4 regions of the Kluyvera intermedia genome follow, and region 4 is predicted to be linked to each of the others. Evidence: predicted binding sites of a transcription regulator. Region 4 holds the regulator's gene; each other region holds the start of a gene.
The links. Region 4 encodes CRP, which controls carbon source genes, mostly activating them, when cyclic AMP is high. Its sites were predicted from a motif close to ATGTGANNNNNNTCACAT; they were not measured.
Positions count from the first base shown of each region.

Region 1 (3,526 bases), 1.9 Mb from region 4:
AGTTGCTGAGGATATTATTTCTCACGCAATCATAAGTCAACTGAATGGATCGTGAGATGCCACGAATTGCTAAAACGCTTCGGCTGGCGGTAAATAGGATATCCTGTACTCAGCCGTATAGAGCAAGAGATACGGTGCTGAACGGCTATCCCTTGTATTCAGCACATTTTTTTCGTTAAACAGACAGGATTTTTGAGCGCTTATGAAGGAACTTTTTCAAGCAATAGGGCTTGGGCTGGTGGTATTGCTACCGCTGGCGAACCCGTTAACCACCGTCGCCCTGTTCCTCGGGCTGTCGGGTAATATGAACAGCGCCGAGCGAAACAGGCAATCGCTGATGGCTTCTGTTTATGTGTTCACCATCATGATGGTGGCGTACTACGCGGGCCAGGTGGTGATGAACACATTCGGAATATCAATACCTGGGCTGCGTATTGCCGGGGGGCTGATCGTGGCTTTTATTGGTTTTCGCATGTTGTTCCCGCAGCAGAAGGCGCATGAGTCGCTGGAAGCGCAAAGTAAATCGGAAGAGTTAAAAGAAGAACCTACGGCCAATATCGCCTTTGTCCCGTTAGCAATGCCAAGCACTGCGGGGCCGGGGACGATAGCGATGATCATCAGTTCGGCATCGACGGTAAAACATGGCGCAAATTTCCCGGATTGGGTGATTCTGGTGGCGCCACCGATTATTTTCGCGCTCGTCGGCGTCATTCTTTGGGGCTGCTTACGAAGCTCCGGGGCGATTATGCGTCTGGTGGGGAAAGGGGGGATTGAGGCTATTTCCCGTCTGATGGGCTTCCTGCTGGTATGTATGGGCGTGCAGTTTATTATTAACGGCGTGCTGGAGATTATCTCGACCTATCACGCATGATGTTTCCCGGGGCGGCGTAAACGCCTTGGCCGGGCTACGACTGTGTAAATGTAGCCCGGCCAAGCGCAGCGCCGCTGGGACGCTTTTAATGCCGCTGTGCCTGTGCGCCTAAAGACGCATCGGGCCAACGGCGGAAAATAACCACCGACCAGATAAGCGCCGCGACCGCAGGCACCGCGCCAACATAACCAATCGACGACATCGACAGATGTGTACTGATCTGGCTGCCCAGCAGCGCTCCCGCCCCAATCCCGATATTGAAAATCCCGGAGAACAGTGACATCGCCACGTCGGTGGCATCCGGCGCCAGCGCCAGCACCTTAACCTGCATACCCAGGCCAATCACCATGATGGCAATTCCCCAGAAGATACTGAGTATCGCCAGATGAGTGACGTCTTGCGCTGCGGGCAGCAGTAATAACAAGCAGGCCAGCAGCAGGCCGATTGCCCCGCTGATTAACCCGGAAGCATGTTTATTACCCAGCTTACCGAATAGCACACTACCAATAATTCCTGCGCCGCCAAGAATAAGCAGCAATACGGTCGCCATATTGCCACTGAGTCCGGCAACGGTTTGTACGAATGGCTCAATATAGCTGTAGGCGGTGTAATGGGCGGTCACCACCACCACGGTCAACAGATAGATGCTGACCAACGCCGGACGACGGAACAGCACCGGCAGGCTTTTCAGTGAACCAGAATGTTCGCTTGGCAGACGTGGCAGCAGTTTAACCAGCGCCAGCAGCGTAATCAGCGCGCCCACACCAATCGCGAAGAAGGTCGTGCGCCAGCCGAAATACAGCCCGACAACGCGACCAATAGGAATGCCAAAGACCATGGCCAGCGCGGTACCGGTGGCTAAAAGGCTCAGGGCCTGAGCGCGTTTTCCAGCTGGAGCCATACGAATAGCCAGCGATGCCGTGATTGACCAGAAAACCGCGTGGGCGAAGGCAATCCCGATACGACTCGCGACAAGCACGGTAAAGTTCCACGCCAAAAACGACAATACATGGCTGGCAATAAACAAAATGAACAATCCAATGAGCAACTTGCGTCGCTCCATCTGGCTGGTCAGCAGCATAAACGGCAGCGACATCAACGCGACAACCCAGGCATAGATGGTCAACATAATACCGACTTCAGCGGTTTTCATGCCGAAGCTGTTGGCGATATCTGACAGTAAGCCCACCGGCACGAATTCAGTGGTATTAAAAATAAAGGCAGCGATAGCCAGCGTGACTACCCGAAGCCACGCGACCCGACGAGAGACCGTGTTTGTTGTCATATATAAGGAACCAGGGGCGTAAAAGGACAGGGTGATGGATGATCTTAAAGCTATTAATGCTGCAAATACAATCATTATGTGACCAATCTCTCACTTTTCATATGGGTGACAACGTCACGTATAAATAGCAAAGAAACTTGTCGCTGTTCATTTTTTATGTCAGTTTGCCTAAAAGCATATAGAGGGTTGGTGGGACATGCACGAGATTGATTTTTATATGGTTGATGCCTTTAGCCGCGACGCTTTTGGCGGTAATGCGGCGGCCGTTTGTCTTCTTAATGACTGGTTACCTGATGAGATGCTGCTTAAAATGGCGCGTCAGCATAATCAATCAGAAACGGCTTTTATGGTGAAGCAGCAAAGCGGCTTTGCGCTGCGCTGGTTCACCACCCAAAACGAAGTCAATCTCTGCGGTCATGCCACGCTTGCCAGTGCGCATGTTGTGTTTAACCATCTTGACTACCCGGATGCTCGTATCCATTTCGACACCCTCTCCGGGCGTCTCACCGTCACGCGGGCCGGCGAATGGATGACGCTGGATTTTCCTGCCTGTGATACGAAAGCCGCGACGCCACCGCCGGAAATGTTGCAGGCGTTGGGCATTAACCATTATCTCAGTGCGCATAAAGGTCGCGCATGGGTCATTGAGCTGGAAAACCGTCAACAGGTTGAAGCGCTGGCGCCGAATATCGGTGCCATGACGCCTGGCGAACATAAAGTTTCGATCACCGCTAAGGGGGATGGTGAGTATGATTTTGTCAGCCGATTCTTCTCACCGGGTGAAGCCGTCTGGGAAGATCCGGTCACCGGCTCCGCGCATACCATGCTCATCCCATACTGGGGGGCGAAACTGGGTAAAACACAGATGCTGGCGCGGCAGGTATCAGCGCGCGGCGGCGATATTCGCTGTGAATGGGTGGGTGATAGGGTGCTGATGAGCGGGACGGCGAGAACCTATTTGCAGGGGAAAGCGCGGCTGGGATAATCCGGAAGCAGGGCTGCATCTGGTTTAGGTGTCGCCGACAGTCGTATAAGCGCTGCTACGGCAGCAGCGTAATATTGTTTTTGATAACCTCAACGGAATGGGCGAACTTCTCACGTTCCTCAGGCGCTAGCTGCAACTCAATGACCTGCTGAACGCCATTTTGCGCCAGTACCGCGGGCACGCCAATAGCCACACCCTCGACACCGTACTCCCCGTCCAGAATGCAGGAGATCGCCAGCGCCCGATGACTGCCGGTGAAAATATTGCGGCAGATTTCGGCGATGGTGCCCGCAATACCGTACTCGGTACAACCTTTGCCCGCATAAATCTCAAACCCAAGTTTACGAACCTGGTCGGCCATTGCCTGACGGTCAAGACGTTTCCC
Region 1 is NZ_CP139986.1:2,377,048-2,380,573, forward strand. It holds gene U0026_RS11495 (MarC family NAAT transporter) at 203-871, shown strand; gene U0026_RS11500 (sugar transporter) at 957-2,156, opposite strand; gene U0026_RS11505 (PhzF family phenazine biosynthesis protein) at 2,353-3,141, shown strand; gene U0026_RS11510 (L-lactate dehydrogenase) at 3,197-3,526, opposite strand, start outside.
Region 1: the regulator CRP is predicted to act here: its motif matches at 2,233-2,250, upstream of U0026_RS11500 (sugar transporter).

Region 2 (3,526 bases), 700 kb from region 4:
GCTTATCCGGTACGTGCTAGAGCCCAGCGTGCACGCTTTAACCTGCCGGCATGGCCGACCACGACCATCGGTTCCTTCCCGCAAACCACAGAAATCCGCGGTCTGCGTCTGGACTTCAAAAAAGGCAATCTCGACGCGAGCAACTACCGCACCGGGATTGCCGAGCACATCAAACAGGCTATTGTGGAGCAGGAGCGTTTAGGCCTCGATGTGCTGGTGCACGGTGAAGCTGAACGTAACGACATGGTCGAATATTTTGGTGAGCACCTCGACGGCTTTGTCTTTACGCAAAACGGTTGGGTACAGAGCTATGGCTCACGCTGCGTGAAACCGCCGGTGGTGATTGGCGATGTCAGTCGCCCGCAAGCGATTACCGTGGAATGGGCAAAATACGCCCAATCGCTGACCGACAAACCGGTCAAAGGCATGCTGACTGGCCCGGTGACCATTCTTTGCTGGTCATTCCCACGTGAAGATGTGACCCGCGAAACTATTGCTAAGCAGATTGCCTTGGCGCTGCGTGATGAAGTCGCGGATCTGGAAGCTGCCGGTATCGGTATCATCCAGATCGACGAACCAGCGCTGCGTGAAGGTCTGCCGCTGCGTCGTAGTGACTGGGCGGCGTATCTGGAGTGGGGCGTGGAAGCCTTCCGTATTAATGCCTCAGTGGCGAAGGACGACACGCAGATCCACACTCACATGTGTTACTGCGAGTTCAACGACATCATGGATTCCATCGCGGCGCTGGATGCGGACGTCATTACCATTGAGACCTCGCGTTCTGATATGGAACTGCTGGAGTCGTTCGAAGAGTTCGACTACCCGAATGATATCGGGCCTGGCGTGTACGACATTCACTCGCCAAACGTGCCGAGCGTGGAATGGATTGAAGCGCTGCTGAAGAAAGCCGAGCAACGTATTCCGGCGGAACGTCTGTGGGTTAACCCCGACTGCGGCCTGAAAACGCGCGGCTGGCCGGAAACCCGGGCCGCGCTGGCGAATATGGTGAAAGCCGCGCAAAATCTGCGGCAGGCGTAAAAAAACAAGGTAGCCCGGACGAGGTGTTTGCGCCGACTCCGGGAAGGCTCGGGAGCCGAATCCCGGCGGCGCTTCGCTTGGGCGGGCTACTTTATTAGGCTACTGGCTTTTCTTCCCCGCATACTGCGCAAACCACGCCAGCATCCGTTGCCAGCCATCTTTAGCTGACTCTTCATGGTAACTTTCGCGATAATCGGCATTAAACGCGTGTCCGGCGTCGGGATACACCACAATCTCGGCTTTCGCATTAGCCGCGCGTAGCGCATGACGCATTGTTTCGACGGACTCAAGTGAGATCCCTGTATCCTGCCCGCCGTACAGCCCAAGCACCGGTGCGCTAAGGTCTACCGCCACATCAACCGGGTGTTTTGGATTGTTTAATGTCTTGTCACCGGTCAGGCGACCATACCAGGCCACCGCGGCTTTCAGCTGTGGATTGTGCGCGGCATACAGCCATGCAATACGTCCTCCCCAGCAAAAACCGGTCACCGACAAGCGATTGGCATCACCGCCGTTGCGCGCAGCCCAACTGGCAACATGGTCGAGGTCGACCAGCACTTGGGCATCGGGAACTTTTGATACCAGACCGCTGAACAATGACGGGATATCGTCATAGTCACTGGCATCGCCCTGGCGGAAATAGAGTTCTGGTGCGATAGCCAGATAACCCTCCAGCGCCAGCCGACGGCAGATATCACGGATGTGTTCGTGGACGCCAAAAATCTCCTGCACTACGATGATTACCGGGAGAGGCGCATCGCTATGTTTTGGTCGGGCTTGATAAGCCGGCAGCGTATCTCCCTGTGAGGGAATGGAGGTTTCTCCCGCCGTAATAGCCTCTTCGGGCGTATGGACGGTAGTCGAGGCATGAGGTGAAGCAGCAGATGCAAATCCAGGTTGTTTATTGATTGTCATGGCATTCTCCGTACCCTTGTAATGAACTCATAGCAGAATCACAGTGCCTGAATACGGCGTATTTTTGTGCAGCTGACGATCACAATAACTTGTTAATGTGATGTGAATCACTAATTGCATGGAATTTAATGTAATATTTTTATTCCTTAGTGATGGTAGTCACGAAAAAGTATCGTGGTCTTCTATAAAGTACATTTTTGCTTCTTCTGCAAAACTTAAACCACAGAGGAGTTCTTTATGTCCAAGTCTGATGTTTTTCATCTCGGCCTCACTAAAAACGATTTACAAGGGGCTACGCTTGCGATCGTCCCCGGTGACCCGGAGCGTGTGGAAAAGATCGCCGCGCTGATGGATAAGCCGGTAAAACTGGCATCTCATCGTGAATTTACCTCCTGGCGTGCTGAACTGGATGGCAAATCAGTCATCGTTTGCTCGACCGGTATCGGTGGCCCGTCTACCTCTATTGCCGTGGAAGAACTGGCACAGCTGGGTATCCGCACTTTCCTGCGTGTGGGCACCACCGGCGCTATTCAGCCGCACATCAACGTTGGCGATGTACTGGTGACTACCGCATCCGTCCGTCTTGACGGCGCGAGCCTGCATTTTGCCCCAATGGAATACCCAGCGGTTGCTGATTTCGCCTGTACCTCTGCGCTGGTTGAAGCGGCGAAAGCTATCGGCGCGACCACTCATGTGGGCGTGACTGCATCATCAGACACCTTCTACCCAGGTCAGGAACGCTATGACACCTTCTCTGGCCGCGTAGTGAGAAACTACAAAGGTTCGATGGAAGAGTGGCAGTCAATGGGCGTGATGAACTACGAAATGGAATCCGCTACCCTGCTGACCATGTGCTCAAGCCAGGGTCTGCGCGCGGGGATGGTTGCTGGCGTTATCGTCAACCGCACCCAGCAGGAAATTCCTAACGCAGAGACCATGAAGAAGACCGAAAGCCACGCGGTGAAAATCGTGGTAGAAGCGGCGCGTCGCCTGCTGTAGTTTTCCTCTCCTTCGTAAAAGGCCGACTTGTTCGGCCTTTTTCTTTTTGCGCAGCGGCTCGCAGGAAACTGCTTTAAAACTGGACGTTTATACAGCACAATTCTATTTTGTGCAGATAACCGGTTTAAGTAGGGGGCGTTGTGGATATTGCCGTGGTGATTTATGCGTTAGTGGCGTTGGCGGGCATAGCGATTGGCTGGCTGGCTGCGAGCTATCGTGTGGCGCATCAGCGTGCCGAGCAGTTGGCGGAAGAGCGAGATGTGTACGGTGAATTAAGTGCCGCGAAACAACACATTGCCCAGAACGCCCACTGGCGCGAAGAGTGTGAACTGCTTAACAACGAGCTGCGTAGCCTGCGAGAAATCAACTCGTCGCTCGAAGTCGATCTGCGCGAAGTGACCACGTTGCTGGAGACCACTCGCCAGCACGGTGATGAAAAACACTGCCTGATGCTCAACAGCGAACAACGCCTGAGCGAGCAGTTTGAGAACCTCGCCAACCGTATCTTTGAGCAGAGCAATCGTCGGGTGGATGAACAAAACCGTCAAAGTCTACACGGCCTGTTGACGCCGTT
Region 2 is NZ_CP139986.1:4,500,549-4,504,074, reverse strand. It holds gene metE (5-methyltetrahydropteroyltriglutamate--homocysteine S-methyltransferase) at 1-1,038, shown strand, start outside; gene U0026_RS21640 (dienelactone hydrolase family protein) at 1,138-1,953, opposite strand; gene udp (uridine phosphorylase) at 2,191-2,952, shown strand; gene rmuC (DNA recombination protein RmuC) at 3,093-3,526, shown strand, end outside.
Region 2: the regulator CRP is predicted to act here: its motif matches at 2,049-2,066, upstream of udp (uridine phosphorylase).

Region 3 (3,526 bases), 800 kb from region 4:
GCCGGCAATCACAATAGTTGACCATACGGTACTTTGCCAGATACTCATCCCGGCGCTCACGCTTAATGCACCGACAATAAATGAAAATGGAAAATCACCGATGCACAGCGGCGTAATGGCGCTCATGCCACGCAGTATTGCTTTCTTACTCATAAGATAATACCTGCCGAATTAACAATCGGCTTATTAGGGAATGGGCGGAAAGCCGCGAATTACTTCGCGACCATAATGCTGATAATTTCCCTATCGGTATGCGTCATCGGCTTAATAACCAAGCGGCACAGGTTATTAATGGTTTGCTCGACGTCATTACAAACAATGCCATCATTGGCGCTGGCGCAGCTATCCTGCATGGCCATCAGTACGGATTTAAAGGCGCTGGAAACTACTGAAGAGACTTTCATCGCACAGCTGTTTGAAGCACCATCGCAAATCATCCCGGTGACATCGCTCACCATATTAATCACGGCGGCATTGATGGTGTTGAGATTGCGGGTAAATAACCAGGCCATCCCAGCGGCCGAGCCCATGGCTGCGGTTGAGGCGGCGCATAATGCGGACAGTCGCGTATAGCGAGAATGGATGGAAATAGCAGTCAGGTGGGAAAGTGCCAGCGCGCGTGCGAGTGTGTCTTCATCGGCGTTGAGATGATTTGCGACCGTAACTACTGGCATAGTGGCAGTAATTCCCTGATTACCCGAACCAAAGTTTGACATCGCAATCACCGGTGCGCCACCCATGCGGGCATCGGACGCGGCAACGGTGTTGATGATGACTTTGCTCATCAGGTCGTTACTCATCAGCCCTTTATTAACCGCATCAGAGAAGGTGCCGTTAATATTCAAACCGTATTTCTTGGTTTTGCCTTCCTGCGATAATGCCGAATTCAGACGACCGGCTTCCAGTATAAAAGCAATGTCTTCGAAAGGTGCTGTGGTAATAAAATCGAAAGCTTCTTGTAAGCTGAAGGTAGAGAGTTCGCGCTGCTTTTCAGCGGCATTTTTTGGCTGCGGTAATGCTTGTGGCTCACCATTAAGGTAAATCTCAACCACATTTGTATGTGAGCCTTTTACCACCACGCGGCAGGCCTGTTCAGCGGCGTTGACGGTGAGGTCGAGGTGAATAAAGTCGGGCGTATCTTGCACGTCGATATTCACACTATTCAGACTAATTAGCGCCTGTGCTAATTCAACATGGTGTTGCGTAATGCCTTCCAGCGTTTGTAGACCTTTTTCTGGATGACCACCAAAAGCGCCAATGGCCGCTGCAAGATTAACGCCAGAAACGGTGGTGCCGGGAATGGTTACGCCCATGGCATTTTTATACAGATTGGCCGAAATAAAACCGCTGATTTTATCGCAGGGCTGATCCAGATATTTTGCCGCATAGGCTGCTGTGAATGCGATAGCAACCGGCTCAGTACAGCCTAATGCCGGAGCGACTTCTTTCTTTAACCACTGAATAAAGAGTGAGGAACTATCATTGCTCATGCTATGCACTTCCAGAATAAACGTGTTGTTAGTAGGGCTAATGTAGATTTTTTCTTGAGAAAAAACTTACTCTAATTCCATACTATTTATCGGGTAATGGGGAAAAGCATTCTCTTATTAAAATAGTGGCTGTATTATGTTTTTAATATGTTAATTCGTTGATTTTTAAGGTGTGATTTTTTTATTTTTTGACCTTGATAGGGGATTTAGTTAAGTCGATCACGTAATCAAAAGAAAAATTTTTTTCTTTTTAGGGTGTAAAAAGAGAAATGTTTCCAAAGATGACAAGAATAATGACCCTAAGTTAAGTGCATTCTGTAACCGATTTATGGGCGTACGGAATGGGACGATAGTGATGAAAAAACTAGATCTAGATCACACTTTTACGCTATACAAAAGGCTCGGCCCAGCAAAAGAGGTGCTCGCAATGACGTCACTATCACGCCCCCTTGTGGAATTTATCTCCACCATTCTCCAGACCGTATTGAATCTGGGGCTGCTATGCCTTGGCTTGATTCTGATCGTTTTCCTCGGTAAAGAAACTTTGCATCTGGCTGATGTGTTGTTCGCACCGGAACGCACCAGTAAATATGAGCTGGTAGAAGGATTAGTTGTTTATTTCCTTTACTTCGAATTCATTGCCCTGATTGTGAAGTACTTTCAATCCGGTTTTCACTTCCCGCTGCGTTATTTTGTCTATATCGGTATTACGGCGATTGTGAGATTGATTATTGTTGATCATACCTCGCCGCTGGATGTGTTGATTTACTCCGCTGCCATTTTGCTGCTGGTGATTACGCTATGGTTATGTAACTCGAAACGGCTCAAGCGAGAATGACCCGCGCTGGATTGCACGATGGCGCTGCGCTTATCGGGCCTACACTGCACCCGTAGCCCGGCCAAGCGAAGCGCCGCCGGGATGAGTGCCGAACCTTCCAGACGCCTCGTCCGGGCTACTTTCGGACGCTACACCTCAACTAAAAAAATGGCGCTCCGAAGAGCGCCAAACAGTCACAAGTTAGGGTTAATACAAGTTGAGGATGATATCAGTGGCGTATACACGTCATCATTCAAGTTGCCTCTACGTTGGCTGAACTCTTTCACCCCAGTCACGTACTTGTGTACGTTCCTGGGATTCATTCGCTTGCCGCCTTAATGCACCTCGAATGATTTTGTGTATGTAACGATGAAACTTAGCCCTTCACGCCGCCGGCCGTGAGGCCGTTTACCAGCCAACGCTGCGCGAGCAGGAAGACCACGGTAATAGGGATGGCGGAAAGAACAGCCGCTGCAGCAAAATCGCCCCACAGATAGTTTTGCGGGTTGAGGTATTGCTGCATACCCACGGCCAGGGTGTAACTGTTCACATCACGCAGCAGCAGTGATGCAACCGGTACTTCGGTAATTGCGGCGATAAACGACAGGATAAAGACCACCGCCAGAATCGGTACGGAGAGCGGCAGCAAGACCAGGCGGAATGCCTGCCATGGGGTAGCGCCATCCAGCGCCGCTGCTTCTTCCAATGAGTTATCAATGGTTTCGAAGTAACCTTTAATCGTCCACACGTGCAGCGCAATGCCGCCGAGGTAGGCGAAGATCACCCCGCCGTGGGTGTTCAGGCCGATAAACGGAATGTACTGGCCCAGGCGGTCAAACAAGGCATACAACGCGACCAGTGACAGCACCGCCGGGAACATCTGGAAAATCAACATCCCTTTTAGCAAAGTGGCTTTGCCCGGGAAACGCATACGGGCAAACGCGTAAGCACAAGTGGTAGAGAGCGTGACGATACCGATAGCGGTGATGCCCGCGATTTTCACCGAGTTCCACAGCCATAACAGAACCGGGAAAGGCGGCGGCGTGACGCGGCCATCCGCATGTTCAACGCTAAAGCCCAGCGCCAGCTTCCAGTGTTCCCAGGAAATATTTTCCGGAATCAGGCTGCCGGTAGCGAAGTTACCTTCGCGCAGTGAAATCGCGATAACCATCAGCAGCGGGAACATAATCGCCGCAATGAAAATCAGTAGCAGAAGGTG
Region 3 is NZ_CP139986.1:4,400,392-4,403,917, reverse strand. It holds partial or broken gene U0026_RS21180 (AzlC family ABC transporter permease) at 1-153, opposite strand, end outside; gene U0026_RS21175 (L-cysteine desulfidase family protein) at 213-1,490, opposite strand; gene psiE (phosphate-starvation-inducible protein PsiE) at 1,918-2,328, shown strand; gene malG (maltose ABC transporter permease MalG) at 2,684-3,526, opposite strand, start outside.
Region 3: the regulator CRP is predicted to act here: its motif matches at 1,854-1,871, upstream of psiE (phosphate-starvation-inducible protein PsiE).

Region 4 (3,526 bases):
GCTTAGGATCAGACGAATGGCTTCCTGATCGGCCTCCAGCGCTGCCTGGGCACTTTGTCGCAGTTGACCGCTTTGCCATTGTGGCCACAGCCAGAGCATACCGCCGAAGGCAATCAGGCAGCCGATGATGGTGTCGATAAAGCGGGCAACGATAAACTGTTCACCATTTAACGTGAGAATTTGTAGGGTATATACCGCCGTGACGGTAAAACCAACGGTGGCCCAACCATAGCTGCGGCGAATAATCAGGTAGCTGCTGAGTGTGATAACCAGCATCCCGGCAAGCGCTAGCCCTTGTGGTGCGTGGAAGTGCAGGGCGATGGCTGCAATCACCAGACCAGCAAGCGTACCTGCTGCCCGATGGAAAATTCGTACGCGGGTTGCGCCATAGCCGTTTTGCGTTACCAGCAGTACCGTCATCAGGATCCAATACGGTTTTGGCAGATGCAGCGCTGTGCCCATCAGGCTAGCGATACTCAGCATGACGCTTAGCCTGCCCGCGTTGCGCAGGGCGGGGGATTTTAGCGACAGGTAGCTCTTGATTGCCGGGAACAACGGCAGGCGACGTTCTTTATCCGCCATCAGGTCTCGCGGATACAGTGGGCGCTGGGCTCGTAACACTCTGGCGATTCGGCTGAAGTGCCAGGCGCAGAACTGGCCGACCGGATTATCAGGATGTTGGTCAGCGATTTTTTCCAGCGCGCCAATCTGCTTGTCCATGGTGAAACGGCTAGGGTAGCGGTGGTAGAGAATATCATCCGCCAGCACGCGCAAACGTGCGGCGACGGTCTGAGCGTTCCAGCGGATCACTGCTTCCGCGTGGCTACGCTCAACGAGCTTTTGCACCTCTTCCGGCTGGTGCAGGCTAACGGAGATATGCTCCTGTAAATCCAGCCCTACCTGAAAAGCGCGCAGCAGGCGTTTGTAATCGTTGTGCTGGTTCGCCGCCAGCATGTGCAGCTGCTGGTAGCATTGGGAGATTAAATCCACCACCTTTTGCTGACGGTTTAACAGCGGTGGCAGCGCAGTGCTGGGGTCAGTATGCTGAGTCAGCAGGCTGTACTTGGCTTCACAGTAGTCGGCGAGCTGGCGATAGAGCAGGCTCAGCGATTCGCGCAGCGGCTGTTCGCGCCACATCCAGAACCACCACCAGTTAAATAATCCGTACCACAGTGTGCCGAGCGCATAGAGCAGTAGCGGCTGCCAGATAGGCATATTGCCCGCAAGACTGAGGGTGAAAATAGCGGCAATCAGCGAGGCGGGTAGCAGTCGTCCATGTAACGCGCTGATTTCAGCTGTCACCCCAAGTAAAAGGGCGAGCACGGTCAGGATGAGCGGTAGCGGGACCTCTTTTGCCAGTAATAGCTGTACCGCCAGACTGCATCCGGCAAACAGGCAGCCGCCGATAGTCAGACGTTTGAAAAAACGTTTATGCGGGGTATCAAGACCGGCGATATTGCAGCAAGCGGGAACTAACGAGAACAGCAGGCCTTGTTGAAGATGGCCGAAGAGCAGGCCAATGGCGACCGGCAAACATAACACCAGCGTTTGCCGCAGTGCATAGTTGACTTCCGGGTGGTAAATCAGCCTGCGCCACATGAGGGGAAACAAAAACGGCATACTGCGTTAGCACTATGCCGTTTTGGCTGGATCAGCGGGTGCCGTAGACGACAATCGTTTTGCCGTGTGCGGAGATCAGATTTTGATCTTCCAGCATTTTCAGAATACGGCCCACGGTTTCGCGGGAACAACCAACGATCTGACCGATTTCCTGACGGGTGATTTTAATCTGCATACCGTCTGGGTGGGTCATTGCGTCCGGCTGTTTGGCCAGATTCAGCAGGGTCTGGGCGATACGTCCGGTCACGTCCAGGAATGCCAGGTTGCCGACTTTTTCAGAGGTAATCTGCAGACGACGTGCCATTTGCGAAGACAAACGCATCAGGATGTCTGGGTTTACCTGAATCAGCTGACGGAATTTTTTATAAGAGATTTCAGCAACTTCACAAGCGGTTTTTGCCCGTACCCATGCGCTGCGTTCCTGGCCTTCTTCGAACAGGCCTAACTCGCCGATAAAGTCACCCTGGTTGAGGTAAGAGAGGATCATCTCTTTGCCTTCTTCATCCTTGATGAGTACAGCCACTGAGCCTTTGACGATGTAATACAGCGTTTCAGCTTTTTCACCCTGGTGAATCAGCGTGCTCTTCGATGGGTACTTATGAATATGGCAATGAGACAAGAACCATTCGAGAGTCGGGTCTGTTTGCGGTTTGCCAAGCACCATGCGCGGTTATCCTCTGTTATAAGCTCTTCCCAGCGGCAAAAACATTGCAGCCACTGGTTGCAATAGTATCCTTCCCGTTACCTGGGAAGTCGGCTGTCGAATCGTGCCGCAGCCTGTAATGTGATGTCCTCTGCATACATGCAGTACGTTTATGTATTACCGTAGCATCCCGACTGTTTTAGCATAGCTTTCGGCGCGTGTCTCCTGGTGTCTCGCTTCAGCATGACGGCGATCGCCTTCCATTGCGAGAATTGTTATGTACGCGTAATCTGAGAAGAAAATTGCAACCTGGGAGTTAAATAATATGCAAGCGCGTGTGAAATGGATTGAAGGCTTAACCTTCCTCGGTGAGTCCGCTTCAGGCCACCAGATTTTGATGGACGGCAACTCGGGTGATAAAGCCCCAAGCCCGATGGAAGTGGTCCTGATGGCAGCCGGTGGCTGTAGTGCAATTGATGTGGTTTCCATTTTGCAAAAGGGTCGCAATGACGTCACTGATTGCGAAGTGAAACTGACTTCCGAACGTCGTGAAGAGGCGCCGCGCCTGTTCACACATATCAACCTGCACTTCATCGTGACGGGTAAGGATCTTAAAGATGCCGCGGTTGCTCGTGCGGTGTCCCTGTCTGCTGAGAAATACTGCTCGGTTGCGCTGATGCTCGAAAAAGCGGTGAATATCACCCACTCTTATGAAGTGATTGAAGGCTAATTGCATATGACACGTAGCCCGGCCAAGCGCAGCGCCGCCGGGAACGCTGTTAACGCCGTTTAGCTTCTTCCTTCCATCAAACGCTGCACCAGCGGCATCATGATGAGCTCCATCGCCAGCCCGAGCTTGCCGCCGGGAACCACCAGCGTATTCATGTGCGAAATAAACGATCCTTGCAGCATCGCCAGCAGCCACGGGTAATCGATGTTATCAAGATTACGGAAGTGAATGACCACAAAGCTCTCATCGAGCGATGGAATGCTTTTGGCGGCGAAAGGGTTTGAAGTATCGACCGTCGGGACGCGCTGGAAGTTGATATGTGTGCGGGAAAATTGCGGCGTAATGTAGTTGATGTAGTCCTCCATCGAACGCACCACCGAATCCATCACCGCTTCACGCGAGTGCCCGCGCTCGCTGGTGTCGCGGATCATTTTCTGGATCCACTCAAGGTTAACGATAGGCACCACGCCCACCAACAAATCCACATGGCGCGCGACATCATTTTGTGGCGTCACTACGCCGCCGTGTAGCCC
Region 4 is NZ_CP139986.1:469,929-473,454, forward strand. It holds gene U0026_RS02120 (YccS/YhfK family putative transporter) at 1-1,599, opposite strand, end outside; gene crp (cAMP-activated global transcriptional regulator CRP) at 1,652-2,284, opposite strand; gene U0026_RS02130 (OsmC family protein) at 2,589-2,993, shown strand; gene U0026_RS02135 (phosphoribulokinase) at 3,053-3,526, opposite strand, start outside.